Regions from separate parts of the Nocardia sp. NPDC058176 genome, predicted to be linked through region 1. Evidence: riboswitches for the same ligand, from Rfam matches in the RefSeq annotation. Region 1 holds a riboswitch; each other region holds the start of a gene.
What was found. Region 1 has a riboswitch for cobalamin ahead of ACFVVM_RS06010 (ABC transporter substrate-binding protein). Riboswitches for the same ligand answer to the same signal wherever they lie in the genome.

Region 1 (10,038 bases):
GTCCACGGCCCAGCCCGGGAACACCCAGTGGTCCAGGGTGAGCATCGGCCGCATTCCCGCCTCGACGATCGCCTCGACCACGTCGTCGTAGAAGGCGAAACCCGCCTCGTCCCAGGCACCCGGCTGCGGTTGCAGCCGCGCCCACTCGATGCCGATGCGGTACACGCGCACACCGAGATCCGCGGCCAGCGCGATGTCGGAGCGGTAGCGGTTCCGGAAGTCGACGGAGTCGAGATACGGGTCGTCGGTGGCGCCGGATTCGGCGTAGCGGCGCCAATTGCTGTCGGGCGCATCGCCTTCGGCCTGGAATCCGGATGCCGCCACGCCCCAGAGGAATTCGGGCCCGACCGGTGCTATCCGGTCCGGTGCGGGTGGCCGGGCGAGTGCGGGGGAGGTGCTGGCCGTGAGCAGTGCCGCGACGGTGAGGGCGAGGGTGGCGAGGAGTCGGCGTCCGCTGGGGGAGTGCATGGCGCTCCTGGAGCTAGGGAGGAGAGGGGAGTGCGCTCAGTGTGCGACATCGGGCCCGGTCAGCGGGGGAAATCTTCCGGTGTGCCATATCGCCGGCCCAACAAAGAGAAATACTCATGTTCTTACGTAGATATGCGCATCTACTAATGAATAGCCCTCCTGAACCTACCAGCCAACACTTCGACACATGTCCACACCTAACCGGCGCAATTCGCAAGGAAGGGGAGGGGTGGATTGGGGACGTAGGTCCGGCTCAGGTGTCGAGGTCGATCGCGACGGCTCGCCCGGTGCGGAACCAATAGGAGTGCAGCTCGCGGATCTTCGACCGGGTCGGGAGACCCCGCAGGTGGATGGCGCATTCGCCGAAGTCGAGCGGGACGACGGTGTCGCACAGCAGGTCGCGCGCGGTGTCGAGTTCCGCCGGATCGGTGATCTCCCTGGCCGTCCCGCCATGGGTACCGCCGCGCAGTTCCAGCGTCACGCGCGGATCGGCGCGGACGTTGAGCAGCCAGGCATTGACCGCGTCCGGCTGTTCGATGGTGATGTTGGGTGGCATCAGCTGCACGAGATACGCGCGATCGCCCTCGCGCAGGACCCGCACGCACTTCGGCCGGGGCAGACCCGTCTTGCGGCCGGTGGTGGTGAGGACGCCGTAGCCGCGTGGGGCGCGGAGCCGGAAGAAGGGCAGCATGGCGGCGCTGAGCCGCTTACCGTCGCGGGCGCTGCGGATCAGTCGTCCGTGCTCACCGAGGACGGCTTCGGCGGCGGCGCGACGTGCTGCGTCGTCCATGACGTCCATGGTGCGCCGCGCGAGGGTGCGTCGTCCAGCATGTCGCGGCGGCGCTCCGGCGGTGCGAGTGAGTTGTCTCTCAGCGGGCCGTTGTGAGTGGGTGGATCGAGTTCGCTCGAGCCAGGATTCGTGGATGGTGTGGAATCCCTTGCCGCGCGTCGCGCGCGTGTTCGCGGAACAACCCTGGGTGATGCGTGGGGGCGTTGTCGTACTTCCGGCCGAGCGGCTGTTGCGCAGGCTCAGCGGTGGCCGATGGGGTGTGCTCGATCTGGCCGGCCTGCCGTCGATCGAGGTGACGGTGGTGGGCCGGAAGTCGGGGCAGCCGCGGACGACCTCGCTGCTGTGTGTGCCCGACGGGGACGGCTTCTATCTCGTCGGTTCGAACTGGGGCAAGCCCGAGCATCCGGCATGGTCGGCGAATCTACGCGCGGCCCGTACGGCGTCGGTGCGCTTCGACGGCAGCTCCGCGTTCCCGGTGACGGTCACCGAGATCGCCGGCGTCGATCGCAAGCGCGTCTGGGACCAGGTGGTCGAGTTCTGGCCCGGCTACGAGATGGAGTTCCAGCGTTCGGGTGGCCGCGAATTCCGGATCTTCCGGCTGGATCGGATCACCGACTGAACCGCGCACAACCCTCGTGATGCTAGGTTCACTTCCGCAGGGAACACCGGTGCGATTCCGGGGCTGTCCCGCAACTGTCACCGAGTAGCAGACCTTCATCCGATGGCCACGACCTCCCTGGGTTGGAAGGCCGAAGGCGAGCGTTGATCCGGGAGCCAGGATACCTGCGCCCTTTCAGGACCGAGTTTCACGAGGATGAAGATGCGAGTGTTCACTCGCCGCGGGCACACTGCCGCGCGGCTACCCGACCATGCTCCCGGTACGACGCGACGTCGCCGGTCGAAGGCAGCGGTCACCATGGCCGGGCTGCTCGCGGTGGCGATGGTCTTCACCGGTTGCGCGTCGAGCGAGACCGAGGGTGGCGCGGCGGCCTCGGCCAAGTCGCTGCGCGAGTCCGGTGACGGCGAGCTGACGATCTACAACTCCTACAAGATCGCCGGCCTCGACCCGATCGGCACCGGCACGAACTGGCTGTTCGACTGGGGTATCGCGGAGAACCTGCTGCAGATCACCGACGAGGGCGAGGTCGAACCGTGGCTCGCCGAATCGGTGACCCGCGACGGTGACACCCGCTGGATCGTGACGCTGCGCGACGGCGTCACCTTCCAGAACGGCAAGCCCGTCGACGCGGCGGCGGTCGCGGCGGCGTTGACCAGGCAGATCGCCAAGTCCACGGCGGCCCAGGTGTATCTGGATCCCGCGACCACGGCGACCGTCGACGGCGACAAGGTGGTCCTCACGACGCCGAAGCCGAACGCGATGGTGCCCGCCGCGCTGGCCGCGCGCGACAATTCGCTGCAGATCTACGACGTCGCCGCGATGGAAGCGGCCGGCGGCGACTCGGCGAAGATCGTCGGCGCCGGTGCCTATTCGGGCCCGTACGCGATCACCGCGTGGACCCCGGACAACCTGGTCCTCGCCCCGTACGCGAACCACTGGGAGGGCACGCCGCCGCTGAAGGGGGTCACGGTGCGCGTGGTGCCCGACGAGCAGGCGCGCCTGGCCGGGGTGCGCAGCGGTGAAGCCGACATGGCGTTCTACCCGTCCACCTCCGCCAAGCTGGAGTTGCAGGGCGACAAGGACGTCCACGTGCTGTCCTCGGAGCTGGCGCTGCAGTCGCTGCTGGTGGAGATGAATCTGAAGGCGGGCATCTTCACCGATACCGCTGTGCGCAAGGCATTCACCGCGGCGATCGATTACGAGGGCATCGCCGCCGATGTCGGCAACGGCCAGTTCGCTGCCGCGAAGAGCCTCTACCCGGACTCGCTGTCGTTCGCGGTGGACAACCAGGTCCACGATCTGGACGAGGCCAAGCGCCTGCTCGACGCCGCGGGCTGGGTGCCCGGTGGTGACGGGATCCGGGCCAAGGACGGCCGGAAGCTGGTGGTGCGGTTCGTGACCCAGGCGCAGGGCCCGGAGACCAACGATGTCGCCATCGCGATGAAGGACCAGGTCGCGCGCGCCGGTTTCGATCTGCGGATCGACAATGCCGAGGATTCCGCCGCGGTGAAGAAGGACCCGGCCGCGTGGGAGTCGTCGGTGGCGCTGAGTGGATCGCTGTCGGGCACCGCTGATCCGATCCAGCCGTATCTGGTGCGCTGGACCACCGGTGGTTCGGCGAACGCGCAGGGTGTGGCGAATCCGGAGATCGATGCGATCGGCGAGGAGCTGCGCGGCGAGTTCGACACCGCGCGCCGTGACGCGCTGCTCGAGCGGGCGCAGGCGATTCTGGTGCGCGACGAGGCCTATGTGGTGGCCGGGACGTTCAAGTACTTCACCGTGGTGGCCGGTCCGGAGTGGGCCGATTACCAGGTGTCGAGCGTGCGCAGGCACATCACCAGCCAGACCGGCAAGTAGCGCAGCTTCGGCGATGCGTTTTCTCGTCCTCGCCCGTCGCCGGGTGGTGGAGGCGGTACTCACGCTGCTGGGTGCGAGCGTGCTGATCTGGGCCTTGATGCCGTTGGCCCCGGGCGATCCCGCGCGAATGATCCTGGTCGCGCAGGGTGTCCCGGAGCCGACGCCGGAGCAGATCAGCGCGCTCGACCGCACGTTGCATGTGGATCAGCCGATCCTCGCGCAGTACGCGCACTGGGTGTGGGGTGTGGTGCGCGGTGATTTCGGGTTGTCGTTCGTGTCGGGTCGCCCGGTCTCGGGCGAGTTCTCCGAACGACTGCCCGCCACGCTGACCCTGGCCTCGGCGTCGCTGGTGCTCGCGCTGGTGTTGTCGGTGGCGCTGGGTGTGGTGGCGGCGCGGTATCCGCGCCGGTGGCCGGATCACGGGACCCGGTGGCTGGCGCTGGTGTTCGCGTCGGTGCCGGGGTTCATCGTGGCGTTGTTGCTGATCCAGGTGTTCGTCGTCGGGTTGGGTTTCGGTAAGGCCGCGCTCGACGGGACCTGGCGGCAGGTGTGGCTGCCCGCGGTGTGTCTGGCGATCGGCCTGTCCGATACCTGGTCCCGGTTGTTGCGGGCGAATCTGCTCGGGTTCCTGGATTCGCCGACCGCGGCGGTGTTGCGGGCGAGGGGTGCGTCGCGGTGGCGGATCCTGTGGCGGCACGGTGTGCCCAACAGCGCGGTGCCGTCGCTGCACGCCCTCGCTGTCGGCACCGCGGTGTTGATCGGTGGGGCGACGGTGGTCGAGACCGTGTTCACCTGGCCGGGTCTGGGCTCGTATGTGGTGGAGTCGGTGAAGACGCGGGATCTGCCGGTGATCCAGGCGTTCACGATCTTCGCGACTCTGAGCTATGTGGTCACCAGCGTGGTCGCGGATCTGCTGTCCGCGATGATCGACCGCAGAATCGCGGTGGACGCGTGACAGTTCGAGTGTTGCGGACCGGGTTGCCGTCGTCGGTGCGCGTCGGCGGGGTCCTGCTGGGCGTGCTGGTGTTGTTGGCGATCGTGGGCCCGTGGGTGGCGCAGTTCCCGCCGAACGAGCCGCACTACGGCGACAAGCTGGTCGCGCCGAATGCCGAGTTCTGGTTGGGGACCGACCAGTACGGCCGGGATCAGTTCTCCCGCGTGCTGAACGGGCTGCGGTTGTCGCTGCTGTCGGCGTTCATCGTGCTGGCGGGGTCGGCGACGATCAGCCTGCTGGTCGGGTTGGGTGCCGGGCTTTACGGTGGCAGGCTCGACCGGGCGGTCTCGCGGGTGATCGATGTCGTGCTCGCCATCCCGGGCTTGGTGTTGGCGCTGGCCGTGGTCGGCCTGCTCGGCCCCGGGTATCTGAATCTGCTGCTGGCGCTGGTGACCGCGAGCTGGGCGGCGGATGCGAGAGTCGCGCGGGCACTGACCTTGGAGGCGCGGACGCGGCCGTATGTGGTCGCGGCGCGGGTGGCCGGGGTGAGCAGACCGGCGATCGGCGTGCGGCATCTGCTGCCCGCGGTGCTCGGTCCGTTCCTGATCGTGGCCACCTTGCGGCTCGGTGGCATCGTGGTCGCGCTCGCGGGGTTGTCGTTCCTGGGACTGGGTGTGCAGATGCCGGAGGCCGAGCTCGGTGCGATGCTCGGTGACGCGCGCCGATTCCTCACTGCCGCACCGTGGTTGCTCATCGCGCCGTCGGTGGTGATTCTGGCGATGGCGGCCGCGGCGAATCTCATCGCCGAGGGTATGCGGGATCGTCGGGACAGCGGGGGACGCGAATGAGTGCGCCGATCGTGGAGATTCGTGGGTTGACGGTGGCCTATGCCGGGGGCGCTCCGGTGCTGCGCGATGTCTGCCTGTCCGTGGGTCGTGGGGAGACGGTGGCGGTGGTCGGGCCGAGCGGGAGCGGCAAGACCAGCATCATCCGCGCGTTGCTCGGGACGCTCTCGGCTGCCCGGGTCTCCGGCACGATTCTCGTCGATGGTGTCGAGGTGGCGGGTCGGGATTTCGCGGCATTGCGGGGCACTGTGCTCGGCTATGTGAGCCAGGACCCGTTCGGTGCGATGGATCCGATCATGTCGGTGGGCGCGAACATCGCGCAGGCATGGCGGATCAAGCGGAAGCCCGTTCCCGAGGGCCGGATCGTCGCCGATCTGACGGCGGTCGACATCGTCGACGCGGCGTCACGGATCCGCGAGCGGCCGTTCACTTGGTCGGGCGGAATGCTGCAACGCGGTTCGGTGACGACCGCGCGGGCACTGGATCCGGCGCTGGTGCTGGCCGACGAGCCGACCTCGGCGCTGGACGAGGCGAACGCGCATCGGGTGATGGCGGCGTTGACGGCCGGGGATTCGGCGTTGCTGATCGTCAGCCATGATCGGCGGCTGGTCGAGAAGTACGCCGACCGGGTGTATGTGGTCGAGGACGGCACGGTCGTCGAGTCGTCCTCATCGGCTCCGGTTGTCGCGGAAGCTGTTTCGACGCGCAAGGCGGTGCCGGCCGCGCCGCCGATTCTGCGGGCACACGGTGTCGCGAAACGGTATTCGACCGGCGGTGGGCTGGCGGCGACCGACCTCGAGGTTCGTCGTGGCGAGATCGTCGGGCTCGCCGGGCCGTCAGGGGCGGGTAAGAGCACGTTGCTGCGGGTCCTCTCCGGAGTCGAGGCGCCCAGTGCGGGTCGGCTGGTCTGGGACGGGCGTGATGGTCCGCCGTCGCCGGGCGAGGTCGGGGTGGTGTTCCAGAACGCGGTGGGCAGTCTCGATCCGCGCAGGCCGATCTACCGCAGCATCACCGAGCCGTTGAAGCCCCGACTACGCAGCCGTCTGAGCCGGGCCGACGCCCTGGCCGTCACGTCGACGGCATTGGCGCGGGTCGGTCTGGCCGATATCGACCCTGGTCGTTTCCCGCGGGAGCTCTCCGGTGGTCAGGCCCAGCGGGTGGCGATCGCGCGGGCGCTGGTCGGTGATGTGCGATTGCTGCTGGCGGACGAGCCGACCGCGTCCCTGGACGAGGCGTCCTCCGCGCGGATCTTCGAGATCCTGCGTGAGCTCGCCGACGGGGGACTGGCCATCGTGATCGTCTCGCATGCCGAGCGCACCCTGCGCGAGCTCGCCGACACGGTGGTCAGGGTCGATGCGACGCAGGAACGTCCCACTGGGCGATGACGGTGTCGGCGAACAGCCGCATGCTGGTGCGGATGGCCTCCGGTGCGGGTCCGGCCGGTTGGACGTTGCACAGGAAGTCGGTGGCGTCGGGCAGGACGAGGTCGCGGCGGATGGCGGTGTCGACCTCGGTGGCGGTGCCGAGGTAGCCGTGACCGGTGTCGATGTAGTCGCGGGCGGTGAATCCGGGCGGAAAACGGCCCGCGATGATCGAGGTCGTCACCCAGCGTTCGATGCCCGGCTTCATGTGCTCGAACGCGGTCGCGGCGGTGTCGGCGCACAGCACCGATCGGGAGACGCCGACGCGCGGTGTGCGTCCGGCGGCGTCTTGCGCGGCACGGTATTTCGCGACGCGCTCGGCGGCGAGCTCGTCGCGTGGGCCCTGGGGTGAGGAGTTGCGTCCGGTGAGTACGCCGAGGTCGAGTTCGGCGGCGAGTTCGAATCCCGATTCGGATGCGGTGCCGATCCAGAGCCGGTCGCGCAGTCCCGCGGCATTCGGCACCAGGTCGCTGCCCGGCCCGAGCAGTTCGCGCAGCTGGTGGAGGGTCTCGATGAATCGTTCGTGGCGTTGTTCGTGCGCCCGGCCGAATCGTTCGGCGGTCCGCGCGTCGGCCCCGGCGCCGAGGCCGAGTTCGAGCCGGCCGCCGCTGAGCGCGTCCACGGTGGCGGCGTCCTCGGCCAGCCGGATCGGATCCTCCAGTGACCCGACCACCACCGCGGTCCCCAACCGGATCCGGCTGGTGCGCTGCGCGATCGCCGCGAGCAGCACCAGCGGCGAGGGACAGTGTGCCCGCTGTGCCCCGAAGTGGTGCTGGGCGACCCAGAACGAATCGAATCCGCATTCCTCGGCGTGGACCGCCAGTTCCACGGCGTCCCGCAAAGCTGCCGCGGAGTCTTCGTCGCCGACAACATGGGAGATGAACCCGAACCGCATTACCCACCCGTCCCGTCACCGTCGTCGGTGTTCCACCGTAGTTCGCGAACTCCTGTCGTGCTGGGTCGGGTCGCGGACTCTGTGCGCGCAGGGTCGCTGCGGGCATCGTGGAGAGGTGAGTGAGCGCGTGGAACGTGCCGACGAGCATGACCGGGTGCTGGGTGTGGTCGACCGGGACGAGGCGATCGGGGCGCGATGGTTGCATCGGGTGGCGACGGTCGTGTGCTGGGATGTCGAGGGCCGGATTCTCGTCCATCGGCGACCGGATGACTCGGCACGGTTTCCCGCGCATCACAACTGGCGTTCCACCGATACTCCGCGCAGAGGCGGTGAAGTACTGGCTGTTGCAGGGGGTCTCGACGGTCTGGTGGAGTGAGATGTCGAGGCCTTCGGGAATCCGGATCCGGCGGCGGTAGTGGGATGGTGCCTGGCGGTAGCGGAAGGTGAGGCGTCAGTGGTCCTTCCCTGTGTCGCAGCAGCTGTCTTCGCAGGCGTCAGTGGTGGTGCTACCGAATGGTGTTGTCGGGCAGCATGTTTCGCCCTTCCAAGCATTGCGGCCTTCCTTGACAGCGATCACCGCGATCACCAGCGCGGCGACCGGATCGGCCCACGACCAGCCGAACACGCTGTTGAGCAGCAGTCCCACCAGCAGCACCGCCGAGAGATACGTGCACAGCAGTGTCTGCTTGGAATCGGCCACCGCCGACGCAGACCCCAGCTCACGACCGGCCCGGCGCTGAGCGGCCGAGAGCACCGGCATGATGGCGAGACTGACCGCGGCCAAGGCGATGCCGATCGTGGAATGTTCGGCTTCGCCGATCCCGAGCAGTGCCCGTATGGAGTCGACGGTGACATAGGCGGCGAGGGCGAAGAAGGAAAACGCGATGACCCGCAGCGCGATCTTCTCCCGCTTCGCCGGATCGCGCCCGGCGAACTGCCAGGCGACCGCGGCCGCGGAGGACACCTCGATCACCGAGTCCAGCCCGAACCCGATCAGCGCGGTCGACGACACCCGCGCGCCTTCGGTGAGCGCGATGACCGCCTCGATCACGTTGTAGGTGATGGTCGCGGCAACGAACCACTGAATCCGCCGCACCAGCAACGCTTTCCGCGCCGGATCCGGCCCGATCGGAACCAGCGCGGGCAACCCGAGCGATGCCATCAGCAGCACCCCTCGGTCTCGGAGTCGGCGCAGCACGCCGGGTCCACCGCGAGCACCAGCCCGAGCAGATCCCCCAGCGCCGCCCCGATCCGGGCATCGGCCAGCTCATACCGCGACCGCCGCCCCTCCGGCACCGCCACCACCAGCCCACACCCCCGCAAACAGGCCAGATGATTGGACAGAATCTGCCGAGACACCCCGATCTTGTCCGCCAACTCGGCCGGATACGCGGGCCCACCCCGCAGTTCGAGCAGGACCCGCGTCCGGGTGGTATCGGACAGCGCATGCCCGAATCGAGCCAGCGCATCGGTGTGCAGGACGGTCTCCATGCCGATGACAATACATCCAAATCTGTATTCAGGAAATACTGGATCGTAGGCGAAGTTCAGTAGCCGATGGTGAGACGCCGCTGGACGAAACGCGGGGTCTCGATCTCGGCGAGCAATGCGACGGCGGTGTCCTCGAAGGAGATGCGGCTGCTGCCGTTGAGGCGGCGCGGTGGCGGTGACGAACTCCGTATGGCAGGTGAGGGGGCTGGGGCGTTCTAGGGTGAGGGTCGGCGGGCACCGATGAGTTTCGGGTGTGGAGGAGGTCTACTCAGTCATGAGGAAACTGATCTATGGGATCGGTGTGTCCCTGGACGGATACATCAACGACCGCGACGGCAAGATCGACTGGACCGATCCGGACGATGAACTGCACCAATTCCACAACGACCGCTACCGCGAGCTCGAGATGTCGCTGCACGGCCGCCGACTGTACGAGCTGATGGCCGACTATTGGCCGCACGTGGCCGAGGACGCGCCGCCCATCCAGCGGGAGTTCGGCGAACTCTGGACGAACAAACCCAAGGTCGTGTTCTCGCGGACGCTCACCGAAGTTCACTGGAACAGCACCCTGGTCAGCGAGAACGCGGTCGAGGAAGTCCGCAGGCTCAAAGCCGGAGGTGACGGTGTCATAGAGGTCGGCGGTGCGAATCTGGCGGCCTCGCTGATCCCGCACGGACTGATCGACGAGTACCAGCTGTTCATCTCACCGGTGATACTC
Region 2 (10,038 bases), on a different contig from region 1:
GCGGCCCTCGGCGGCGGCGAGGTCGGTGCGGCGGGCCTCCAGGGTCGCGCGGGCGCGGTTGACCGCGGCCAGCACGGTGGCGATGCGTTCCAGGATGCCGGTGCGCAGGGTCGCGTCGCCGACGTCGAGCCCGGTGACGACCTCGATGACGGTCTGCAGGTCGTCGGTCTGCGCGGTGAGGTTGGCGCGGATCGGTTCGGCCTCGGCCACCGTCGCGATGTCCCGCGCGCGCTCGAGAATCTGCTCGATGTCGGTGAGGTAGTCGTCGAAAGCCTCCGGCGCGGCGAGGAATTCGACGCACCGGCGACCGGTGTCGGCCAGTGCCTCGGCGACGGTGGTCGCGAGTTCGTCGAGCCGGTCGGTGTCGGTGTAGCGCATCTCGCGCAGGGTCTCCACCCGGCCCGCGGCGCGGTGCAGCGCGGTGAGTTCCTCGACCCAGCCCCGGGCTGTGGTGTGCGCGGTCCTGGCCCGGACGAGTCCGGCGATGTGTTCGCCCGCCGCCGCGACCGCGGCCAGCGCCTCCTCGGTGCGGGCGGTGACCTTCTCGAACTCGTCGACGACCTGTTCGGCGGTGCCGCGCACCGCCGTCAACGACTCGGCGAGCCCACCGAATTCGGCCTCGCCGAGCCAGTGGTGCAGATCGGCCGTGCGCACGCAGGCGGCGATGATCGCCTCGAACACATCGGTGGTCTCGGCCATGTCCTCGACCATGCGGGTCACCGACAGGCAGTCCGCCAGCGCGCGAACCAGTTCGGCGTTGCCGATCCTGGCCAGCGGTCCGGTGCCCGGCTGCTGGCGGGCCGCGTGGGTGTCGGAGACGAACGGCGTCTGCCACACCTGCATGGTGTGCACCCGCGTCGGTTCCTCCGACAGCGCGCGGAACACCACCATCGTGCCGTCGTCGAACAGCGAGTAGCCGTGGCAGGTGATCGGCGTGGCCACCTGCTTGCGAATCATGTTGTAGGGCAGCAGCAACGAGCGGCCCTCGGCGCGGGCGTGGAAGACGTAGAGCACGTCCTCGCCGTTGGGGGCACGCACGGTGCGCTCGTATTCCAGGTCGTCGACGGCGGTGTCGAAGGTCTTGTGCACGCCGGTCTCGAGGTAGTACCCGCCGGGGAAGACGATGCCTTGGTCCTCGGGCAGCAGCCGGCAGGACAGGCCGATCCCGTCCAGGCGCACCACCGTCCGGGTCCTGGTGTTGAAAACCAGGTGGCGCCAGTCGGTTTCGTTGTACGGGCGGATGCGCAGCAGGATCAGCGCGCCCACCTCGGCGTAGTGCACATCGGCGTCGGCCAGGCTCTGCAGCGGCTCGTCGACCGGTTCGGCGTAGATGCCGGTCCCGGTCTCGGTGTTGTTCTCCACCTTCACGGTGAGCGTGCCGCCGATGGTCTCGACGAACACCTTGCCCAGGATCGACAGGTGCGGATGACGACCCGCCACCTGGTCGTCGCGGGTGGTCTCGGTCCAGGCGAACTCGTGCGGAGACGGGAACACGTGATCGCGCTCGCCGCGGCTGTCGAGGTAGTCGACCGCGCCCGCGGAATCGACCCCCCAGCGCAGCACCTTGATGTCGTCGGTGCGCTGGCCGGTCTGGAAGACCGCCAGCATCCGCCCGTCGAGCCTGCGCAGCTGCAGCAGGCGGGTCTGGGTGTAGTACCGGTAGAGCTCGGCGAAATCGCGCCGGAATCGCGGATCGTCGAGCAGCCCGTCCGGTTCGGCGGCGGTGAAGCCGAATTCGCCGCCGTCGCGGTGGAACCGGTGCGCGGCGAACACGTCGCCGATCTCGGTCTCCGGCTTCAGGCCGAGGAAGACGTTGTAGCCGAACAGCATTCGCCCGTCACCGATGGCGACGATGTCGCGGGGCACGCAATTGTGCTCGGTGCGGATGTGTTCGGTGCCGATCAGCGAGAGTTCGATCCCGCCGAAGTCGGCGACCCTGCGGTCGTTGAGTTCCTCACAGCGCCTGGCCAATTCGCTCGCCTGCTCGTGCAGGCGAGTGCGCAGCACCTCGTAGGTGCCGCCGTCGAGGACGGCACCCGGGGCCGGGGCTGACGTGTCAGCCCCGGCTGTCGTGTCCTGGTGCCGCGGGTGCGGCGCGCTCACTTGTCCAGCAGCAGGTCGAGCGCGGCGGCTTCCTCGGCCTTGTTCGCCTCGGCGCCGTTACGGGCCAGCAGCGAGCCGACGACCGCGGTGGCCGCGGTCCCGGTGTCGGAGTGCAGCAGCTTGTCCAGGCCCTTGCCGAGCCCGATCGAGCCGACCAGGCGGTCGAGGAACATCGACTCGCCGCCGACGATGTCGATCTTGGCGTTGCCGAGACCGGTGGCCAGCACGTCGGCCTGGGCCTGGGCCACATCGCGGTGCGCCTGCACGGTCGCCAGCTCGATCTCCTTCTGCAGCTCCAGGCGCAGCCGGAATTCCTCGTGCTCGCGGGTCGCGTCGTCGAGCACGGCCATGGCCGCGGCCTTGTCGTGCAGGCCCTCGGCCTCGCCCTTGAGCTTGTCGCGCAACCCGTCGGCCTCGGCGAGGTTCTTCTCGCGCAGCACCGCGGCCTCGGCCCGGCCGACCTTCTCGATCGCGTCGGCCTCGCGCTCGCGCACCTGCGCCTGGCCCAGCCCCTCGGCGGCCGCTTCGGCCTGGGTGGCTTCGGCGAGCCGGATCTTGGCCTTGGCCTTCAGCTCCGCCGCCTCGACCTCGGCCTCGGCCAGCGTGATCGACTCCTTGGCGAGGAACTTCGAGGCAGCCTCGGCCGCCTCGGCGGCCTTGATGTCCTTGACCAGGTGCTCCTGGGCCTCGGCCTCGGCGCGGATGATGATGGCCTGGCGGTCGCGCTCGGCGGCCTCGGTCGCGCGCAGCCGGTTGATCTGCTCTTCCTGCTCGGCGACGGTCTTGTCGACCGCGACGCGCTCGCGCACCACCTCGGCCACGGTGCGGCGCTCGACCTCGACCTCGCGCTCGTTGGACATGTGCGCCAGCGAGACCGCGCGGTCCCGGTCGGCGACCTCGAGCAGCCGGTCCTTCTCGATGCGCTCGGACTCGATCGCGATCACCCGCTCGCGGTTCTTCTCCGCGACGGCGATCTCGCGATCCTTGTTCTGCGCCTGGATGCCGAGGGCTTCCTCGGTGCGCATGAAGGCGGTCTGCGCCTTGAGCCGCTCCTCGGCCTGCACCCGCAGGATCTCGGCTTCCTCCCGGGCGCGCAGGGTCTCGACCTCGCGGCGCTGCCGGTTCTCGGCGTCGGCCTGCTGGCGCTCGAGCTCGAGCACGGCCTCGCGCGCCTCCACGTTCTGGCGGGTGATCTCCTTCTCCTCGTGGCGGCGGAACTCGTTGGTGCGCACGTGCTCGATGGCGGTGAGCTCGGTGATCTTGCGGATGCCCTGCGCGTCGAGGATGTTCTGCGCGTCGAGCTGGATCAGCGGGGTCTGCTCGAGGTAGTCGATGGCGGCGTCTTCGAGGCTGTAGCCGTTGAGGTCGGTGCCGATGACGGCCATGATCCGGTCACGGAACTCGTTGCGGTGGGTGTAGAGGTCGACGAAGTCCAGGTGCTTGCCGACGGTCTTGAGCGCCTCGGAGAACTTGGCGCTGAACAGTTCCTGCAGCGTGGCCTGATCGCTGGCGCGTTCGGTGCCGATGGCCTGGGCCACCTTGATGACGTCCTCGACGGTCTTGTTGACCCGCACGAAGAAGGTGATCCTGATGTCGGCGCGGATGTTGTCGCGGCAGATCAGCCCGTCGCGGCCGACGCGGGCGATCTCGATGGTCTTCACCGAGATGTCCATGAACTCGGCCTTGTGCAGGACCGGGAGCACGACGGCGCCGGTGAAGGTCACATCGACCTTGCGCATCTTCGAGATGATCAGCGCGCGGCCCTGGCTGACCTTCTTGAACAGTCGGCTCACCAGGAACAGCACGGCGAGTACGGACAGCAGGATCACGGCGACGAGCACGCCGAATCCGATGGCGATGGTGGACATCAGTTCCCCTCCAGAGCGGCCACCCAGAACGTTCCGGTGGCCGGGTCGTAGTCGTAGACGACAGCGGAATCCCCTTGGGTCAGGGGAGCGGTCGCGGCATGCAGTGCGCTCTGCCGGACCTGGATGACGGCCGATGAGCCGTCGTCGGCGGTGAGTTCGGCCTGGCCGAATTCCTCGTCGACGCGACCGGTGCGCACCACGCACATCCGGCCGACGAAGTCTTGTAGTGACGGTGCGGGACCGTGCCGGAAGAAGCGCCGCAGCGGGATCACCACGAGCCGGGTGCCTGCCACGGCGGCGACGACGGCCACGAGCAGGACCGCGCACCCGGCGACGATCGCGGCGATTCCGGCCAGGCCGAGCGCGCCGATCGCGACGGTGCCGACCAGGCTGGCGAACCAGGACAGGGCGACCAGCCCGGTCACCGCGACCGTGACGGGTACACCGCTCAGGCCCAGTGCGTCGAAACCGCCGACCGTCGACCCGGATTCGCCGCCGTCGAACGCGTCGACCTCGGTGCCCCCCACGAGCACCACCAGCCAGTATCCGATGACGACGAGCAACGCGAAACTGAACAGTGCCGTCGGAAAGGACACGACGGCGGCGAGGAACTCACCCATGCGGCGGCGAGGTGGTCACCGACATTCCGAACGTGCGAGATCCGCCGTGTCGGCCGTCTTTTCGCGAACGGTGAATGGCATCGCGAATGCGCCCCATGAATTGCACGACAAATCTCCCCACGTCTGGCGACCCCGAAATGAATGAATTCGTTGATTGCCGACCGGAAGCCCGGATCGTGCAAGTGAATTCAGCTGCAGGATACCCGATGACGTGCGCGGATGCGCCGTGAATCAGACCGGATGGTGTGCGCAATCACAGACATGTGGGACGAATCGACCTGAGGTCGATCCGTCCCACTATACACGAATACTGTTTCGTCTCAGAATTTTCCGAAGTTCAGTCCGTGGTAGCGATCATCAATTACCGCCGTGATTCGGATTCGTACAGATGGTGCCCTCGCACGGAACCTCGCTGCCGTCACCGTTCGGGTTCGGCATTTCGTGCCCGCCGTTCTCCTCGGGATCGGGGCCAGCGCCGTGATTGGGGTTGGTGCAGATGGTGCCCTCGCAGGGAACCTGGCTGCCGTCACCGTTCGGGTTCGGCATCATCGACACCGTGGTCGGCGGTACCGGGATCGGCTGCTCGTTCGGGGTCGTGTGCTGCTCGTGCGGCGCGGTCTCGGTGGTTTCCGGCGCGGTGGTGGTCGTGGTGGTCGCCGGCGCCGTCGGGGAGTCGTCGGAGCATCCGGCGCCGAGTAGCGCCACTGCTGCGATCGCGACGATGAACGGGAAACGCCTCATAGGTCAACCCTTCTCGTGCTCGCTGCCGGTGATCGGCAAATGATCAGCGCCTTGGTGAATGATCGTCCTGCCATCTGTTCACCAGTGGATTCGATTCGGTTCTTCGGCTAACGGTCTGAATATAGACAACACAGCAAACACCCGGCGCGTGAATCGCTCGATCGGGACGGCTCAGGCGGCCTCGGTCCGGCGGGCCGCGCGCAGTGCGGTGCGCAATCCACCTCGGACACTGCCGGATTCGGCGCCGACGGCGAATTTGCGCTCCGAGGCGGTCTCGGGTGCGTCGTCGCTGGTGGCGGTGAGGAAGGCGTCGGGCAGGGCCAGCTTGTGGATGGTGCGCAGCGTCAGCAGGTATTGGCGGGGGAGCGGACCGGTGGTGTAGGGCAGGTCGTACTTGTCGCAGAGCGCGCGCACGCGCACCGCGATCTCGGCGTAGTGATTGCTGGGCAGATCGGGGAACAGGTGATGTTCGATCTGATGCGAGAGGTGACCGCTGAGGAAGGCGAGGACCGGACCGGCGTCGAAGTTCGCGGTGCCGAGCATCTGGCGCAGATACCACTGCGCGTGCGTCTCGTCCTCGATCGCCTCCGGGGTGAATTTCTCCGCGCCGTCGGGGAAGTGGCCGCAGAAGATCACCACGTACGCCCACAGGTTGCGCAGGGTGTTGGCCGCGACGGTGCCGGTGAGCGTGCGGCGCCACCGGCGGCCGCTGAGCAGGGGGAAGAGCAGGTAGTCCTTGGCGGTCTGCCTGCCGATCTTGCGGAGCAGCGCCCTGGTGTGCGCTTTCTTCCCGGCCGGGGTCGCCGCGCGTTCCTGTTCGGAATACAGCCCGTGCAGGGCGATGCCCCATTCGAAGGTGGCCGCGAGGAGCAGATTGTGCAGCGGCTGGATGAGCCGGCGCGGACTCCAGCGCTGATCGCGGGTCACCCGCAGCACGCCGAAGCCGACGTCGTCGTCCATGCCGACCACATTGGTGAACACGTGATGGCGGTAGTTGTGTGAATAGCGCCACTGCGACGAGACCCCGGCCATGTCCCATTCCCAAGTGCGCGAATGGATTTCGGGATCGTTCATCCAATCCCACTGGCCGTGCGACACGTTGTGCCCGATCTCCATGTTCTCGATGCTCTTGGCTGCGGCCAGCGCGGTGGTGCCGACCAGCCAGCCCAGTCGTGATCGGGTGCAGACGAGCACCAGCCGGGCGCTCGCGTCGAGTATCCGCTGGAAGGCGATGGTGCGGCGGATGTAGGTGGCGTCGGTGGTGCCGCGCCGGTCCTCGATCTCGCGGCGGATCGCGTCGAGTTCCGCGCCGAGCGCGTCGACATCGGCGTCGGTCAGGTGCGCGTAGACCGCGACTTCGGTGATGGCCATGCGGCAAATCCTCAGCTGGGCGTAGCTGTGCTGCTACGCCGTTAGTCTACGCTGTAGATAGACGGCATAGAGGCCGCTGGGGGCGGGCTAGCGCGTGGGATCGGGCAGGGTGGCGGTGAGGCCGGTGAGCAGGATGTCGAGGCCGCGTTCGAGTTCGGCGGCGCCGTCGTAGGCGGCCAGGGTCGGGGCCAGCGCGCGCAACAGCGGGAATTCGCCGATCGGCAGCCGGTGCAGGCCCAGGCGCAGGACCTCGTCGGATTCCTCGGGCCGCTCGACGATCTCCTGCAGTTCGTTGAGCACGTGGCCGTAGAGGAAGCCGAACAGCGCGCGGTAGACGTGCAGCGCGTCGGCGCCGGTGAAGCCCGCCGTGGTGAGCAGGCGCAGGACGCCTTCGAGCGGGCGGACCACCGCGGGCGGCCGCATCCCGAGCGGGGTGGACAGCGGCCGGGTCACCAGCAGCGGAACGACATTGGGGTGCGCGAGGGCCATCGCGCGGAACGCGCGGGCGACCGCGCGCAGCTGGGCGATCCAGTCGGGATCGTCGGCGTCGACGGTCAGCTGTTCGAAGACGAGTTCGGCCACGCCGTCGAGCACGGCGGCCTTGTTCGGCAGGTGCCGGTAGATCACCATCGGATCGCGCCCGACCGCCTCGGCGAGCCGCCGCATCGACAGCGCGTCGACACCGTCACGGTCGACGATCGTGAGCGCGGCGGCGAGCACCGATTCCCTGGTCACGGGTCCGCTGGGGCGTCCGAAGCGTGGTTCTGGCCGGTCTGTCGAACTTTCGGCCATCGGGGCACCTCCGTCTGCGTCGACTGGTGATCAGTGTAGGCCTACAGCGTTGACAAGGCGGTTGGTCCGGTGTGCCGATGGTCCGGGCCTTGGGGGTGGACCGGGCCATCGGCCTCGGGGTGGATGGTCAGCCGAGGAGGTTCCAGTCCTCCAGGCCTTGATACAACGGGACACTCTGCGCCAGCTTCGAGACCCGACCCCGCAGGGTTTCGGTATCGGAAGTGCCTGCCAGGGTCGCGGCGATGATGTCGGCGACCTCGGTGAACTCGCTGTCACCGAAGCCGCGGGTGGCCAGGGCGGCGGTGCCGATCCGCAGACCGGAGGTGACCATCGGGGGACGGGGGTCGAACGGGACCGCGTTGCGGTTGACCGTGATCCCGACCTCGTGGAGCAAGTCCTCGCCCTGCTGGCCGTCGAGTTCGGAGTTACGCAGATCGACCAGGACGAGGTGGACGTCGGTGCCGCCGGTCAACACCGAAACACCCTTGTCGGCGACATCGGCGCCGGTGAGGCGTTCGGCCAGGATCCGGGCACCGGCGAGGGTCCGTTGCTGGCGGTCGGTGAATTCGTCGGTCGCGGCGATCTTGAACGCCGCGGCCTTGGCCGCGATCACATGCATGAGCGGCCCGCCCTGCTGCCCGGGGAACACCGCACTGTTGAGCTTCTTGGCGAATTCCTGCTTGGCCAGAATCAACCCGGAGCGCGGGCCACCCAACGTTTTGTGGACGGTGGAGGACACGACATCGGCATACGGGACCGGGGAAGGATGCAGGCCCACGGCGACCAGGCCGGCGAAGTGGGCCATGTCGACCCACAGGTAGGCCCCGACCTCGTCGGCGATCTCCCGGAAGCGCGCGAAGTCCTGATGACGCGGGTAGGCCGACCAACCGGCCACGATGACCTTCGGTTTGGCTTTGATCGCGATGTCACGGACTTCGTCCATGTCGATGCGGTGGTCTTCTTTGGACACTCCGTAGGAGTGGACGTCGTAGAGCTTGCCCGAGAAGTTCAACCGCATGCCGTGGGTCAAATGCCCACCGTGGGCGAGGTCGAGACCCAACAACGTTTCGCCGGGGTTCATCAACGCCATGAGTACGGCGGCGTTGGCTTGGGCGCCGGAGTGGGGTTGGACGTTGGCGAATTCGGCGCCGAAGAGTTCTTTGGCGCGGTCACGGGCCAGGGTTTCGACGACGTCGACGGCTTCGCAGCCACCGTAGTAGCGGCGTCCGGGGTAGCCCTCGGCGTATTTGTTGGTCAGGACCGAGCCTTGGGCTTGCAGGACCGCGCGGGGGACGAAGTTCTCCGAGGCGATCATTTCGAGGGTGTCGCGTTCGCGGGCGAGTTCGCCTGCCATCGCGGCGGCCAACTCGGGATCAAGCTCGTCGAGGGACAGATCATTGACAGAGGTGCTGGAAACAACCACAGGTTCGAACTCCGTTGGCTAGCAAGGATGATCGCCGCCAGATCCGCGAGGCGACGGCCGCCGGATACGGCGTATCCGGCACAGCGGGCAGGTCTTCGGACTCACGGGCATCGACCCGGAATCCTCGGGTCGACCTACTGGCCGTCGCTTCCCGGACGTGCGCGTCCAGTGCCGATGACGGCGGTCGTTCCTGTTCACCGCTGCGGGACAGTCCCGGATTCCCACCGGGTTCCCTCTTTCGACGCTCGTGACGGATCGGGGGCTCCCGTAAACGTCGTCACCAGCGAACCAGCTGCGCGAACAGCATAGATGGGCAGCTCGGCGAGCGGAGAGCCCGGTCTCAGGCGAGGACCCGGGCCAGCGCCCGCCAGCGGCGGTGCCGGTGGCGGAACATCAGGTGGATGAAGGCGCGGGTCGCGAGGCCGTGCAGGCCGTCCTCGATCTCGATCTCGTCGGTGTAGCGGCAACTGTTCGGGCCGAGGGGTGCGAACGTCAGCCGGTGATTCCAGACGCGCAGCGGGCCGCCGTGCTCGTTGGTGTAGATCTCGAACTCGTCGAGCGAGACGATCCGCAGACGGTGGGTCCACAGCGGGACGATCCCGAACAGCCAGAGCCGGGCCGAACCCAGTGCGCCCGGTTCGATGTGCTCGGGAATGCTCATCCCCGGCACCCGCAGGTACGGCCGGACGACGTAGGCGAACAGTTCGGGTTTGGCGGCGAGCGAGCGGGCCAGCTCGGCGGAGATCGGCAGCTCGGTGGTCAGGCTCACCTTGGTCACGAGGTCGATGATGCCGGAGGCCACCGCGTCCGGCAATGCCCTCCCACGCCGCGATCGCGATCGCCGCTACGCGGTGCGCCGCAGGCAGCTACCGCGAGGCCCGTGCCGCGCGGTCGACCGGCGTGTACGGGATGTTGGCCGCGCGGTTCTGGTCGACCCGGATCGCGCGGCCCAGTTGCGGGAAGGCGCGCTGCGCGCACTCGTGGCGTTCGCAGATCTTGCAGCCCGCGCCGATCGGGACCGCGGTGGCCTCGTCGTGGATCGGCAGGCCGTGGGAGTAGACCAGCTTCTCGGCATAGGCCAGGTCGCACCCCAGTCCGATGGCGAAATCCCTTTTGGCGG
Region 3 (10,038 bases), on a different contig from region 1:
CGCGGACCGGGACGATCCGGTGTCGAGCGGGCGCACCACCGCGCGCGACCGAACCCGGGGAGCAGGTGACCCGGACGGCGCGACCGATGACAAGGAACCCCGAGCCGCGCTGAGTCGATCTGGTGACGACGAAGCCGGATCCGGCCCTGCCCGGGGCGGAATCCGCGGTGCGGGACACCCCGCCGACGGCTCTGGCGATGAGCGCAGCGGCGGTGGTGTTGACCGGCGCGCCGGTGACAGCGAGGACGCTGGTGGTTCGAGCGAGCCGGTCGGTCCGGAATCCGCACTCGACGATAAGCAGCGAGATCTTGGGGATCGAGCCGAGGGTTGGTTCGAGTCGGCGGACCAGGTGTCCGAGCCACACTTCGAGGTCATGTATGTGATTTCGGGCACTGATGAGGAGGGTGCGGACGCGCTGCGTGATCGGCTCGCGGTGCTCGGCGACTCGGTGGTCGTGGTGGGGGACGGGGACAGTACGTGGTCGGCGCATGTGCACTGTCGTGACGCGGGGGCGGCGATCGAGGCGGGGATCGGGGTCGGGCATCTGACCCGGATCCGGGTGGAGAGCTTCGCGGTGACCGCGCCGCACGGCGGCAGCCACGAGCACCATGCCGAGTCGGCCCCGCCGGCCGGACACCCCGCCGCCACGGTGTCCGCCGATGACCCGGCACCCGGGTACGGACCCGCCGACCGCGGCATCCTCGCCGTGGTCGCGGGGGCCGATGCCGCGCGCCTTTTCGAGGACGCGGGCGCGGTGGTGCTGCGCGGTGATCGGCAACTCGATACCGGTGCGTTGCTCGCGGCGATTCGGGCCATGCCGCATCGGGAAGTGCTGGTGCTGCCCAACGGCGCCCTGCCCGCGCAGGAACTCGTCGCGGTCGGTGTCGCGGCGCGTGACGGGTCGCGCGATGTGCTGTTGCTGCCGAGTTCGTCGGTGGTGCAGGGGCTGGCCGCGCTGGCGGTGCACGATCGGGGACGGATCGCGGTCGACGACGCGTTCGCGATGTCGGAGGCGGCCGCGACCACACGGTGGGGCGCGTTGCGGGCGGCGAGTGTGCGCGCGCTGACGATGGTCGGAACCTGTTCGCCCGGTGACGGTTTGGGACTGGTCGGGCACGATGTGGTGGTGATCGACCCGGACGTGGTCGGCGCGGGCCGCATCCTGCTCGACCGGATGCTCGGGCTCGGCGGCGAACTGGTGACGCTGCTGATGGGCGCGGACGCGGGGCCGGAACTGGCGCGGGTGCTCGGCGAGCACGTGACGGCCGGTTTCCCCGGTGTCGAGGTGGTGGTGTATTCCGGTGGGCAGCAAGCGGATCTGGTGCAGATTGGGGTCGAGTAGACGATGACGACAGTGAGCGACCGGCTCGACCACGTGCTCGGCGTGAAGGCGGCCGACCGGCTGGCCGAGGCCTTCGACATGACCACCGTCGAGGACCTGCTGCGCCACTACCCGGTGCGCTACGCCACCCAGGGCCAGCCACTCACCGAGGAGGAGCCCGAGGAGAGCGCGCACATCACCGTGATCGGCCGGATCACCAAAACCGAACTGCGCCCGATGAAGAACCGCCGCGGCTCACTGCTGAAGGTGCAGCTCGACACCGGCGCCGCGCGCCCGATCGAGGCCACCTTCTTCAACGGCGACAAGGTGCGCTACCTGGTGAAAGAGGGTGTGCGGGCGATGATGTCGGGCACCGTGCACTGGTGGCGCCCCGACCGCTGGAACCTCTCGCACCCGGACTACCTGATCCTGCCCGACAAGGCGGAAGCCGGTGTCGAGGACCTCACCTCGGTGCGTGGCAGCGGTGCGCTGCGCGGCCTGGCGCAGAGCGCGAAAGGCGCCGGGGGAGTGGACGCCTCGTTCTTCGAACGCGAGTTCGTCCCGGTGTACCCGGCGACGGCGAAGGTGCAGAGCTGGGACCTGCTGGCCTGCATCCGCCAGGTGCTCGACCAGCTCGACCCGATCGAGGACCCGCTGCCCGCCGACCTGCGCACCGAACGCAACCTGCTCGACGTCTCCGAGGCACTGCGCCTGATCCACCTGCCCGAACACAAACTCGACATCGAGAAGGCCAGGGACCGGCTGCGTTTCGACGAGGCACTGGCCCTGCAACTAGTACTCGCCGAACGCCGCCACGAGGTCGAGGGCCGCACCGCCCCGGCCTGCCCGCCGCGCACCGACGGCATCGCCGCCGACTTCGACGAGCGGCTGCCGTTCGAACTCACCGAGGGCCAGCGGCAGGTGATCGACGAGATCTCCGCCGACCTGTCACGCACCCGCCCGATGCATCGCCTGCTGCAGGGCGAGGTGGGTTCGGGCAAGACGATCGTCGCCCTGCACGCGATGCTCCAGGCGGTCGACGCCGGCCGTCAGTGTGCTCTGCTCGCGCCGACCGAAGTCCTTGCCGCCCAGCACTATCGGTCGCTGCGGGCGATGCTCGGCGACCTGGGTACCGCGGGCGAACTCGGCGCCGCGGAGCACTCGACGAAGGTGGTCCTGCTGACCGGCTCGATGTCGGTGGCGGCGAAGAAGGCGGCGCTGCTGGACGCGATGACCGGCGAGGCCGGACTCGTCATCGGTACCCATGCCCTGATCCAGGACGCGGTGGAGTTCTTCGACCTCGGCCTCGTCGTCGTCGACGAACAGCACCGCTTCGGCGTCGAACAGCGAGATGCCTTGCGCGCCAAGGCGAAAGACGGCATCAGCCCGCATCTGCTGGTGATGACCGCCACCCCCATCCCGCGCACCATCGCGATGACCACCCTCGGCGATCTGGAGACCTCCACGCTCACCCAGCTGCCCAAGGGCCGCTCGCCGATCGTGTCGAAAGTCGTGCCACGCAAACTGCATCCGGGCTGGGTGGACCGCGCCTGGGAACGCATCGTCGAGGAGGTCGGCGCGGGCCGACAGGCCTATGTGGTGTGCTCGCGCATCGGCGAGGACCCCGACGCGCCCCCGGCCAAGGGCAAGAAGTCGGCACAGGAGAAGGAGGGCCCGACCACGCAGGCGGCCGTCGACATGTACGAGACGCTCGGCGCCGGTCCGCTCGCCGGGGTGCGGGTGGGTCTGCTGCACGGTCGGTTGCCCGCCGACGAGAAGGACCACGTGATGCGCCAGTTCAACGACGGTGCCATCGACGTGCTGGTCTGCACCACCGTCGTCGAGGTCGGCGTGGACGTGCCCAACGCGACGGTGATGGTGATCGTGGACGCCGACCGGTTCGGCGTGAGCCAGCTGCACCAGCTGCGCGGCCGCATCGGACGCGGCAAGCACCCCGGCCTGTGCCTGCTGGTCACCGACGCCGCGCCCGGCGGCACCGCGATGGCCCGCCTGGAAGCGGTGGCCGCGACCACCGACGGCTTCGAACTGTCGGTGCTCGACCTGCGTCAGCGCCGCGAGGGCGATGTCCTCGGCTCCGCCCAGTCCGGCACGGCCCGCTCGCTGCGCCTGCTCTCACTGCTCGACGACCTCGAAGTGATCACCGCGGCACAGGAACTGGCCAGACAGGTCGTCGCCGAGGACCCCGGCTTGGTGAAACATCCCGGCCTGGCAGGCATGATGCACGCCGCCGTCGACGGCGAACGCATCGAATACCTCGCCAAGTCCTGACCCCACCCGTCCAGGTTCTAGCGCGGCAGGCGCGGGTAGGGGAGGTCGGTGCTGGTGTGTTCGGCGACGGCGAGGGGGCGGCCGATCTGGGGGAAGGCGCGCTGGGGGCAGGCCGCCCGCTCGCAGACCTTGCAGCCCGCGCCGATCGGCACCGCGACCTGTGGGTCGTCGAGCTGGATGCCCTGGGAGTACACCAGCCGGTCGGCGTACTCGATATCGCAGCCGAGCCCGATGACGAAGTTCTTCGACGCGGCGCTGTAGCCCTGCGGCCCGTTCGGGGTGGTGCGCGCGATCCACAGATAGCGGCGACCGTCGGGCATCTCCGAGATCTGGGTGAGGATGCGGCCGGGATGGGCGAAGGCCTCGTGGGTGACCCACAGCGGGCAGCTGCCGCCGACCCGGGAGAAGTGGAACGCGGTGGCGGACTGGCGTTTCGAGATGTTGCCCGCCCGATCGGTGCGCACGAGGAAGAACGGCACCCCGCGCTGGCCCTGGCGCTGCAGCGTGCTGAGCCGATGGCAGACCGTCTCGAAACCGACCTCGAACCGCAAGGCCAGCAGGTCGACGTCGTAGCGCAGTTCCTCGGCCGATCGCAGGAACCGTCCGTAGGGCAGGATCAGCGCGCCCGCGAAGTAGTTGGCCAGTCCCACCCGGGCCAGCGTGCGGGATTCGCCGGTGAGCGCGCGGGATTCGGCGAGCACGTTGTCGATCTCGCGGCCGTAGAGCAGCAGGCCGAGGGTGGAGGCGATCTGGAAGGCGCGCTGGCCGGGACGCAGCCGCCGGGCCAGCGTCAGGGTGCGGGTGTCGGGATCGTAGTGGCGTTTCGGGATGGTGGGGTCGGCACCGTCGCCGCGCACGAGCACGGTCACGCCCGCGCGTTCCTCGGCGACCCGGGCGAGTTGCCGATCCAGCGAACCGATACTGAGCCCGGACTCCTCGAACAGCTGCTCGGCGGCGTGATCGAGGGTGGCGATGTGATTGCGGTGGTCGTAGAAGAAGTCGCGCACGTCCTCGTACGGCATGGGGGTGCCCGGTGCGCCCGTGGGCGTATCGACCCGCGAGGACAGCAGATCGAGCTGATCGGTGGCCGCGCGCAGGCGCCGGTGCATGGCGATCACGATCCGCGCCACCTCCGGCAGCCGGGTCGCCAGCTCCTCGACCTCGGTGATCGGGGCGGTGTCACCGCCGCCCGCGGCTTCCACGAGCACCTCGTGCAGGTCCGAGACCAGGCGGGCGTCGGAGTCGGCGGCGAAGAACTGGACGTCGAGGTCGAAGGTCGAATTGAGTTTCAGCAGCACGGGAATGGTGAGCGGGCGCTGATCGCGCTCGAGCTGGTTGAGATAGCTCGGCGAGAGATCCAGCGATTTGGCGAGCGCGGCTTGGGTCATTCGTCGTTCTTCGCGCAGCCGTCGCAGCCTGGCCCCCGCGTACATCTTTCGCACGTGGCAGATCCTAACGCGGCTGGTTCGCAATATTCGCTGAAAGTCACGATTGTCTGTGGAGAACCCCAGTCCTGCAAGGGATTCTATCTGTAACTACTGGTGCGTAACGTGCGAAGAGCCGGGTGCCGAAACGCGACTGCCCCGGACGGAGCGAATCCGTCCGGGGCAGTCACGGCGATGATCAGCGCAGCGCGGTCGCGGCGGTCACCAGATTACGCAGCGAGGCCTCGACCTCGACCGGGCCACGGGTCTTCAGACCGCAGTCCGGGTTCACCCAGAGACGCTCGGCCGGAACCGCTTTCAGCGCCGCCGACAGCGAGGTGGTGATCTCCTCCACCGAGGGCACGCGCGGGGAGTGGATGTCGTAGACGCCCGGACCGACGCCGAGCGCGAAGCCCGCCGCGTTCAGGTCGTCGAGGACCTCCATGTGCGAACGCGCCGCCTCGATCGAGGTGACATCGGCGTCCAGACCCGCGATGGCCGAGATGACCTCGCCGAACTCCGAGTAGCACAGATGGGTGTGCACCTGGGTGGTGTCGGCGACACCGGCGGTGGCCAGGCGGAACGAGTCCACCGACCACTGCAGGTAGGCGGGCTGGTCGGCCGCGCGCAGCGGCAGCAGCTCGCGCAGGGCGGGCTCGTCGACCTGGATCACCCTGGTGCCCTGGGCTTCCAGGTCCACCGTCTCGTCGCGGATGGCCAGCGCCACCTGGCGGGCCGAGTCGCCCAGCGGCTGGTCGTCGCGCACGAACGACCAGGCCAGGATGGTCACCGGGCCGGTGAGCATGCCCTTGACCGGCTTGGTGGTCAGCGACTGGGCGTAGCCGATCCACGACAGCGTCATCGGCTCGGGCCGCGAGACGTCACCGAACAGGATCGGCGGGCGCACGCAGCGGGTGCCGTAGGACTGCACCCAGCCGTTGTCGGTGGCGGCGAAGCCGTCGAGCAGCTCGGCGAAGTACTGCACCATGTCGTTGCGCTCGGGCTCGCCGTGCACCAGCACGTCCAGGCCCAGCTTCTCCTGCAGGGTGATCACGTCGGCGATCTCGGCCTGCATCCGGCGCACGTACTCGGCCTGGTCGATCTCGCCCTTGCGCAGGGCGGCGCGCGCCAGGCGGATGGTCGAGGTCTGCGGGTAGGAGCCGATGGTGGTGGTCGGGAGCACCGGCAGGTCGAGGTGGTCGCGCTGCAGGGCGCGCCGCTCGTCGGCGGGCAGGCGGTTCAGGTCGCTCTCGTCGAGGGCGGCCAGCCGGGTACGGACCTGCTCGACGTGCAGGCGGGGATCGGTGCGCCGCGATTCGGCGGCATCACGCGCGGCGGCCAGTTCGGCGGCGACGGCATCGGTGCCCGTGGTGAGGGCGGTGGCGAGCACGCGCACCTCGGCGACCTTCTCGGCGCCGAAGGCCAGCCACGAGCGCAGCCGCTCGTCGAGCCCGGTCTCGGGGGTCAGCGAGTACGGCACGTGCAGCAGCGAGGACGAGCTGGACACGGCCACCGAACCGGCGCTGCCGAGCAGGGTGCCCAGCGTGCTCAGCGCGGCGTCGAGATCGGTGCGCCAGATGTTGCGGCCGTCGACGACGCCCGCCACGACCAGCTTGTTCGCCAGCGCGGGCAGCACCGCGAGGTCACCGACCTGGGTGCCCGCGGTGAAGTCGACCGCGACACCCTCGATGGCGGTGTCGGCCAGGGCGGCCAGTGCGCCGTCGGGGTGGCCGAAGTAGGTGGCGACCAGGATCGCCGGTCGCCGCTCGCCGCTCGACAGCTCGGTGTAGGTCTCGCGGACCAGCGCGATCTCGGCCTCGGTGAGGTCGGTGACCAGCGCAGGCTCGTCGATCTGGACCCACTGCGCGCCCGCGTCGGCGAGCTGGGTGAGCAGGTCGCGGTAGAGGGCGACCAGCTCGGGCAGGCGGTCCAGTGCCGCGCCGTCGGCGGCCTTGGCCAGCTTCAGGAAGGTGATCGGGCCGACCACCACCGGGCGGGCCGCGACCCCGAGTTCGATCGCCTCGGCCAGTTCGGCCAGCAGCTTCTCGGGGTTCAGCGAGAAGACCGTCTCGGCGCCGATCTCGGGCACCAGGTAGTGGTAGTTGGTGTCGAACCACTTGGTCATCTCGAGCGGGGCGACGGTGTCGGTGCCGCGCGCGGCCGCGAAGTAGCGGTCCAGCGGATCGGCGATCCCGGCGACCCGCGGCGGCAGCGCGCCGAGCAGCACGGCGGTGTCGAGCACCTGGTCGTAGTAGGAGAAGGTGCCGACCGGCACCGAGTCCAGGCCGGCGGCCTGCAGCTCGAGCAGCTGGGCGCGCCGCAGTTCACGGCCGACGGTGTGCAGGTGACCGGCGTCGGCGCGACCGGCCCAGTAGGCCTCGGTGGCGCGCTTGAGCTCCCGGTTCGGGCCCACCCGGGGCAGACCGAGAACCGTTGCGGTGAAAGGAGTGTGCGAAACAGTCACGGAAGTTTCTCCAGTGCGGTACGGACGGCCCTCACCATGCGGGCAGACGCCAACCGCCGGACCGTCCACTACGACACACGTGCGGTAGGTCTGTTGGTGGTCCGCGCGCCCGATCCACGAGGCGGTGGCCGCCGGATACGGCGTATCCGGCACAGTCGGCAGGTCTTCGGACTCGCGGGCACCGGTCGTGTGATCGACCGACCTACTGGCCGTCGCTTCCCGAGCTCGGGGCTCAGTGCTTGATGACGGCGGTCGTTCCTGCATACCGCTGCGGGACAGTCCCGGATTCTCACCGGGTTCCCTCTCACCCGGCACCGGAGGATCCGGTGCGGGCTTCGACACCGGCGCGGGAGGTCGGGGCTCCGACTCTTCCACCGCGCAGGCGAACCAGCTGCACCCACCAGCATAGGGCCTCGCCGGGCCGGAGATGACCGGACCATCCCCAACAGTGCCGTGACCTGCGGATTACCCGGTCTCGCGAGTCCGCACCGGCGACGGTCCGAAACGGTGAGATGTGACGGTCCGATGAACGCAACTTCGCAGGTGGGCGGGTGTGCGCTGTGAAGAATGCGACGAAGCCACCTTGCCGGTGAACCGGTGGTTCGGGTCCGGGTACCGTAGGCCAATGTTCTCGAAAGTCTTGGTCGCCAATCGCGGCGAGATCGCCATCCGCGCCTTCCGAGCGGCCTACGAACTAGGCATCGGAACCGTCGCGGTGTTCCCGTACGAAGACCGCAATTCGGTGCATCGGCTGAAGGCGGCCGAGTCCTATCAGATCGGGGAGCAGGGCCATCCGGTCCGGGCCTATCTCTCGATCGAGGCGATCATCGACGCGGCCAAGAGCGCGGGCGCCGACGCGATCTACCCCGGCTACGGCTTCCTCTCCGAGAACCCCGACCTGGCCGCGGCCTGCGCGCGCGAGGGCATCACCTTCATCGGGCCCACCGCCGAGGTGCTCGAGATGGCGGGCAACAAGGCCACGGCCATCGAGGCGGCGCGCGCTGCCGGGCTGCCGGTGTTGAAGTCCAGTGAACCCTCGGCCGACATCGAGGAACTGCTCACCGCCTCCGCCGAACTCGAGTACCCGATCTTCGTCAAGGCCGTCGCCGGTGGCGGTGGGCGCGGTATGCGCCGCGTCGCCGCACCCGAGCAGCTGCGGGAGTCGATCGAGGCGGCCTCGCGCGAAGCCGAGTCGGCCTTCGGTGATCCCACGGTCTTCCTCGAGCAGGCCGTGGTGAACCCGCGCCACATCGAGGTGCAGATCCTGGCCGATCAGCACGGCAATGTCATGCATCTGTTCGAGCGGGACTGTTCGCTGCAGCGCCGCCACCAGAAGGTGATCGAGCTCGCGCCCGCGCCGAATCTGGATCCCGCACTGCGGGAACGGATCTGCGCCGATGCGGTGGCCTTCGCCCGCCAGATCGGCTACATCAACGCGGGCACGGTGGAGTTCCTGCTCGACGAGCGCGGCAATCACGTCTTCATCGAGATGAACCCGCGCATCCAGGTCGAGCACACGGTCACCGAGGAGATCACCGACGTCGACCTGGTGCAGTCGCAGCTGCGCATCGCCGCCGGGGAGACCCTGGCCGACCTGGGCCTGAGCCAGGACACGGTCGCCATCCGGGGCGCGGCGCTGCAGTGCCGCATCACCACCGAGGACCCCGCCAACGGCTTCCGCCCCGACACCGGCCGCATCACCGCCTACCGCACCCCCGGTGGCGCGGGCATCCGCCTCGACGGTGGCGCGAACCTGGGCGCGGAGATCGGCGCCTACTTCGACTCGATGCTGGTGAAGCTCACCTGCCGCGGTCGTGACCTGCCCGCGGCCGCCGCCCGTGCCCGCCGGGCGCTGGCGGAGTTCCGGATCCGTGGCGTCACGACCAACATCCCGTTCCTGCTGTCGGTGCTCGACGATCCCGACTTCCAGGCGGGCCGGGTGACGACGTCGTTCATCGACGAGCGCCCGCAGCTGCTCACCTCGCGTGGCTCGGCCGACCGCGGCACCAAGATCCTGAGCTACCTGGCCGATGTCACCGTCAACAAGCCGCATGGCGACCGGCCGACGACGGTGTACCCCTACGACAAGCTGCCCGCGCTCGACCTGACGGTGCCGCCGCCCGCCGGGTCGCGGCAGCGGCTGCTCGAGCTGGGGCCGGAGGGCTTCGCGCGCTCGCTGCGGGAGCAGAAGGCGCTCGGAGTCACCGACACCACCTTCCGTGACGCGCACCAGTCGCTGCTGGCGACCCGCGTGCGGACCAACGGCCTGCTCGGCGTGGCCGGACACGTGGCCCGCCTGACACCCGAACTGCTCTCGATCGAGGCATGGGGTGGCGCGACTTACGATGTGGCACTGCGGTTCCTGCACGAGGACCCGTGGGAGCGGCTCGCCGCACTGCGTGAAGCCGTGCCGAACATCTGCTTGCAGATGCTGCTGCGTGGACGCAACACCGTGGGTTACACCCCGTACCCCGAACAGGTCACGCGGGCTTTCGTTTCCGAGGCCACCGCGACCGGTATCGATATCTTCCGGATCTTCG

Region 2: another riboswitch for cobalamin. It lies ahead of glyA (serine hydroxymethyltransferase); the one in region 1 lies ahead of ACFVVM_RS06010 (ABC transporter substrate-binding protein).
Region 3: another riboswitch for cobalamin. It lies ahead of metE (5-methyltetrahydropteroyltriglutamate--homocysteine S-methyltransferase); the one in region 1 lies ahead of ACFVVM_RS06010 (ABC transporter substrate-binding protein).

The regions. Positions count from the first base shown of each region.
Region 1 covers NZ_JBHVVA010000001.1:1,277,342-1,287,379, forward strand. Annotated here, with positions in the region: gene ACFVVM_RS05995 (family 1 glycosylhydrolase) at 1-468, opposite strand, end outside; gene ACFVVM_RS06000 (nitroreductase/quinone reductase family protein) at 722-1,258, opposite strand; gene ACFVVM_RS06005 (nitroreductase family deazaflavin-dependent oxidoreductase) at 1,392-1,877, shown strand; cobalamin riboswitch at 1,916-2,043, shown strand; gene ACFVVM_RS06010 (ABC transporter substrate-binding protein) at 2,079-3,734, shown strand; gene ACFVVM_RS06015 (ABC transporter permease) at 3,748-4,689, shown strand; gene ACFVVM_RS06020 (ABC transporter permease) at 4,686-5,516, shown strand; gene ACFVVM_RS06025 (ABC transporter ATP-binding protein) at 5,513-6,898, shown strand; gene ACFVVM_RS06030 (LLM class flavin-dependent oxidoreductase) at 6,858-7,829, opposite strand; gene ACFVVM_RS06035 (hypothetical protein) at 7,945-8,205, shown strand; gene ACFVVM_RS06040 (cation diffusion facilitator family transporter) at 8,281-8,991, opposite strand; gene ACFVVM_RS06045 (ArsR/SmtB family transcription factor) at 8,991-9,320, opposite strand; gene ACFVVM_RS06050 (dihydrofolate reductase family protein) at 9,595-10,038, shown strand, end outside.
Region 2 covers NZ_JBHVVA010000005.1:397,287-407,324, reverse strand. Annotated here, with positions in the region: gene ACFVVM_RS26235 (DNA repair ATPase) at 1-2,103, opposite strand, end outside; gene ACFVVM_RS26230 (flotillin family protein) at 2,100-3,971, opposite strand; gene ACFVVM_RS26225 (hypothetical protein) at 3,971-4,591, opposite strand; gene ACFVVM_RS26220 (hypothetical protein) at 4,949-5,332, opposite strand; gene ACFVVM_RS26215 (fatty acid desaturase family protein) at 5,504-6,703, opposite strand; gene ACFVVM_RS26210 (TetR/AcrR family transcriptional regulator C-terminal domain-containing protein) at 6,791-7,495, opposite strand; gene glyA (serine hydroxymethyltransferase) at 7,623-8,918, opposite strand; cobalamin riboswitch at 8,987-9,218, opposite strand; gene ACFVVM_RS26200 (hypothetical protein) at 9,259-9,705, opposite strand; gene ACFVVM_RS26195 (short-chain fatty acyl-CoA regulator family protein) at 9,785-10,038, opposite strand, start outside.
Region 3 covers NZ_JBHVVA010000003.1:671,370-681,407, forward strand. Annotated here, with positions in the region: gene ACFVVM_RS21060 (DAK2 domain-containing protein) at 1-1,342, shown strand, start outside; gene recG (ATP-dependent DNA helicase RecG) at 1,346-3,610, shown strand; gene ACFVVM_RS21070 (short-chain fatty acyl-CoA regulator family protein) at 3,628-5,052, opposite strand; gene metE (5-methyltetrahydropteroyltriglutamate--homocysteine S-methyltransferase) at 5,234-7,498, opposite strand; cobalamin riboswitch at 7,638-7,841, opposite strand; gene ACFVVM_RS21080 (pyruvate carboxylase) at 8,124-10,038, shown strand, end outside.